DNA from 2 places in the Enterococcus faecalis genome. Region 1 is predicted to be linked to the other one. Evidence: a T-box and tRNA genes for the amino acid it is inferred to sense, from the RefSeq annotation. Region 1 holds a T-box; the other holds one or more tRNA genes.

What was found. The T-box of region 1 lies ahead of leuS (leucine--tRNA ligase). A T-box ahead of a tRNA ligase gene usually reads a tRNA of that ligase, here a tRNA-Leu.
Positions count from the first base shown of each region.
Region 2: it has a tRNA-Leu gene. The T-box ahead of leuS (leucine--tRNA ligase) is inferred to sense a tRNA for this amino acid. The anticodon was not compared.

Region 1 covers NZ_CP118962.1:646,239-648,651, forward strand. Annotated here, with positions in the region: gene PYW42_RS03220 (autolysin) at 1-755, shown strand, start outside; T-box leader at 806-1,038, shown strand; gene leuS (leucine--tRNA ligase) at 1,159-2,413, shown strand, end outside.
Region 2 covers NZ_CP118962.1:1,156,078-1,158,490, reverse strand. Annotated here, with positions in the region: gene PYW42_RS05755 (pyridoxal phosphate-dependent aminotransferase) at 1-1,143, opposite strand, end outside; tRNA gene PYW42_RS05750 (tRNA-Leu) at 1,390-1,473, opposite strand; gene PYW42_RS05745 (SprT family protein) at 1,542-2,003, opposite strand; gene PYW42_RS05740 (Tex family protein) at 2,030-2,413, opposite strand, start outside.

The DNA.
Region 1 (2,413 bases):
GCTCTAACAATAATCAATCAGGAACGAATACGTACTACACAATTAAATCAGGCGATACCTTGAACAAAATTGCCGCCCAATATGGCGTGAGTGTTGCTAATTTACGCTCATGGAATGGCATTTCTGGCGATTTAATCTTCGCTGGTCAAAAAATTATTGTGAAAAAAGGTACTTCAGGTAACACCGGTGGCTCAAGCAACGGTAGTTCTAACAATAATCAATCAGGAACGAATACGTACTACACGATTAAATCAGGCGATACCTTGAACAAAATTTCTGCACAATTCGGTGTTAGTGTGGCTAACTTACAAGCCTGGAATAACATCAGCGGTAGTTTGATTTTTGCTGGTCAAAAGATTATCGTGAAAAAAGGCGCCAACTCAGGTTCAACGAATACGAACAAGCCTACGAATAATGGTGGCGGTGCGACAACATCCTACACGATTAAATCAGGTGATACGCTGAATAAAATTTCTGCACAGTTTGGCGTGAGTGTTGCTAATCTACGTTCATGGAACGGGATCAAAGGCGATTTAATTTTTGCTGGTCAAACAATCATCGTGAAAAAAGGCGCTTCTGCAGGTGGCAATGCTTCTTCAACAAATAGTGCATCAGGCAAACGCCATACAGTTAAAAGCGGTGATTCACTTTGGGGCTTATCAATGCAATACGGAATCAGCATCCAAAAAATCAAACAATTAAATGGCTTAAGCGGGGATACAATTTATATTGGTCAAACTTTAAAAGTTGGTTAATTTAAGATTGAAAAAAATAGCTATCTTTGGTAACATGAGTCTTATAATAGAAAAAAACAATGAGAAGGAATAGTAGAAAGAACCATGTGATAGAGAGCGTATGGCTGGTGGAAATACGTACAGAAGCTTTTGAACTCGCCTTTAAGTTACTTTTTTGAACAAACCAAGTAGGAAAAGTCGGTGACGATCGTTAAGACGTTTGAGGTTAAGGTGACGGTGAATAACCGTTTCTTTGACGAATTTAGGTGGTACCACGTTGCATTTGTATGTTCACGTCCTATAGGAATTTTTCCTATAGGACTTTTTTTTATCACTAAGTAGCTAGTTTAAGTCAGAATAGTGACAATGGCTGCAGGTGGCAAATTTTAAGAATGAAAAATTTTATATTACTAGGAGGAATAACATGAGCTACAATCACAAAGAGATTGAGAAAAAATGGCAAAAATATTGGGCTAAGAACAATTGTTTCAATACATTGGACGACCCAAATAAAGAAAAATTTTATGCACTAGATATGTTTCCCTATCCATCTGGACAAGGCTTACACGTAGGTCACCCGGAAGGCTATACAGCAACCGATATTCTTTCACGTATGAAACGTGCGCAAGGCTATAATGTGTTGCATCCAATGGGCTGGGATGCGTTTGGTTTGCCAGCAGAACAATATGCGTTAGACACAGGAAATGACCCAGCTGAATTTACTAAGAAAAATATCGAAACATTCCGTCGCCAAATTAATTCATTAGGATTCAGCTATGATTGGAATCGCGAAATTAATACCACTGATCCCGAATATTACAAATGGACACAATGGATATTTACAAAATTATATGAAAAAGGGTTAGCTTATGAAGCAGAAGTTGCGGTTAACTGGGTACCTGAACTAGGAACTGTTATTTCAAATGAAGAAGTCATTGATGGAAAAAGTGAACGTGGCGGTTATGATGTGGTTCGCCGACCAATGCGTCAATGGATGCTGAAAATTACTGCTTATGCAGATCGCTTATTAGAAGATTTAGAGCTTGTTGATTGGCCAGAAAGTATTAAAGATATGCAACGAAATTGGATTGGACGTTCTGAAGGAGCCAATGTGACCTTTAAAGTCGCTGGCACAGAAGAAAGTTTCACGGTGTTTACAACCCGTCCTGATACCTTGTTTGGTGCAACCTATACTGTTCTAGCTCCTGAACTAGAACTAGTGAAAAAAATTACGACACCTGAACAAACAGCAGCTGTAGAAGCATATATTGAAGAAACCTCAAAAAAATCTGATTTAAATAGAACGGATTTAGCAAAAGAAAAAACAGGTGTTTTCACAGGTGCGTATGCGATAAATCCAGTTAATGGCCAAGAAATTCCAATTTGGATTGGCGATTATGTTTTAGCAAGCTATGGCACAGGCGCAATCATGGCGGTCCCAGCGCATGATGAACGGGATTACGAATTTGCGAAAACATTTGGCATTGATATCCTACCAGTAATCGCAGGTGGCGACATTACAACAGAAGCCTATACAGGGGATGGACCGCATATCAATTCTGATTTCTTAAATGGATTAAACAAAGCAGAAGCCATCGCTAAAATGAATGAGTGGCTAGAAGAAAATCACGTAGGGAAAAAAGAAGTATCTTATCGTTTACGTGACTGGTTATTCTCTC
Region 2 (2,413 bases), 510 kb from region 1:
ATAAACAATACGGAAGTGATCGGGTTGTTGCCAGTTGAACCCACCACCATGGACTAATAAAATATGATGTTTGTGTAAGAAATCTAAAACAAATTTTTCATCATCATAAATGTCAAATTTGGCCGTATCAATTTTCGGAAAAATATAGAAAGCTGCTTTAGGCTTCACGGCTGATAAACCAGGAATATCATTTATCGCATTGTAAATAAATTCTCGTTGTTCGTAAATTCTGCCACCTGGCAAAAGTAAATCATCGACACTTTGATAGCCACCTAATGCAGTTTGAATGATTTGTTGTGACAACACATTTGAGCATAACCGCATGGAAGCAAGCATATTTAGCCCTTCGATATACCCTTTTACTCGTGATTTATCTCCACTTAACACCATCCAACCGCATCGGAAGCCTGCCACTCGATGTGATTTTGACAAACCATTCAATGTTACGACAAATAAATCAGGTGCTAATGTAGCAATCGGTACATGAACCAAACCGTCCATGACCAAACGATCATAAATTTCATCGGAGTAAATAATTAAATCATTTTGACGTGCCACTTCGACAATTTCTAGTAATAACTCTTTCGGATATAAAGCACCAGTCGGATTATTTGGATTTATAATAACGATTGCTTTTGTATTCGAAGTTATTTTTGATTTTATATCATCAATGTCTGGATACCATTCTGCTTGCTCATCACAAATATAATGAACGGGTGTACCGCCCGCCAAAGAAACAGAAGCAGTCCATAAAGGATAGTCTGGCATTGGCACAAGTACTTCATCGCCGTTATTTAACAAGCCTTGCATACACATGGTAATTAGTTCACTCACGCCATTACCAGTGTAAATATCATTAATCGTTACATTAGGAAATTTTTTTAATTGGCAATATTGTTCAATCGCTTTTCTTGCAGAAAAAATACCTTTTGAATCGGAATAACCTTCTGAATCGCGAACATTCACAATCATGTCGCGCACAATTTCATTTGGGGCATCAAAACCAAATGGCGCTGGATTCCCTGTATTTAATTTCAAAATACGTATGCCCTCTTCTTGCATGCGTTCTGCTTCTTCTAAAACAGGACCACGGACATCGTAACTTACGTTATTTAATTTATCAGATTTTTTAAAATTTCTCACACGGACTCCCTCGCTTCACAAATTTATACTCTAAAGTTACGCCAACTATAATGAAAAAGCAATAATAAATATCAGAATTTAATAAAAAATTGATGGTTTTTCCGTAATAAACAAGAGCGTGGGACAAAAATCACTTTGGATTTTTGCTCCACGCTCAAAAACTGATAAACGGCGGGAACAGAAGCAACTCCTTATTATTTCTCGGAGTTAAACACTTCTGTCCCGACCTCTTGTTATACTAGCTGATGCAGATGATGGGACTCGAACCCACACGGACATCTGTCCACATGACCCTCAATCATGCTTGTCTGCCAATTCCAACACATCTGCATTTTAAGAGCACTTATTTATCCTAAAATAATTACTGGTCTTTGTCAAGATAACAAAGACCAGAATCGTTAGATTTGTTCTTTTTTCGCTTGCCAGGACAAACGCCCATGACATTTTCCGCAGACATATCGTGTCGTATCAATTCGTCGTTTTCTGAGGATGACTTCTCCACAAGACTGACATTGGTACTGATGGAAAACTGCTTTTTTCCGTTCTACTAGAGGCGGTGCGTAACGGGCACCGCCAGTCTTAGCCAATAACTCTTTAAAGTCCTTATCTTTATGCTGATAGCCTTTGCCAGCTAAATGTAAATGATAGTGACATAACTCATGCTTAATGACTTTTTCCAGTTCCTCTTGTCCATACTTTAAAAAGACAGTTGGATTAAAATCCAGGTGATGCGAAGCTAAATGATAGCGACCGCCCGTAGTTTTTAACCGCCGATTAAATGTAGCTTGATGCAGAAAAGGTTTCTGAAAAAATACGATTGAAATTTTTTCCACTAGCGTTTGAAGCGCTTGATCTGTCATCAAGACTGGTTGAGACTCTTTCATTGTTACTCTTTTCTATCAGCCCGAGGCAACATGGTTAAACTAATACGCCCCTTTTTCAAGTCAACATCTTCTACCCAAACTGTGACTACATCCCCCACCGCAACAACATCCGTTGGGTGCTTAACAAATTTAGTACTTAACTTAGAAATGTGGACTAAGCCATCTTGCTTCACACCAATATCGACAAACGCGCCAAAGTCAATTACGTTTCGAACAGTCCCTTGCATTTCCATTCCTGGTTTCAAATCTTCCATCGTCAACACGTCTTTACGTAAAAGTGGCGCTGACATCTCATCGCGCATATCACGACCTGGTTGGATTAAACTAGCAATAATATCTGTGAGTGTTTCTGAACCTACTTCTAACTCAGTAGCTAATTGATTCAC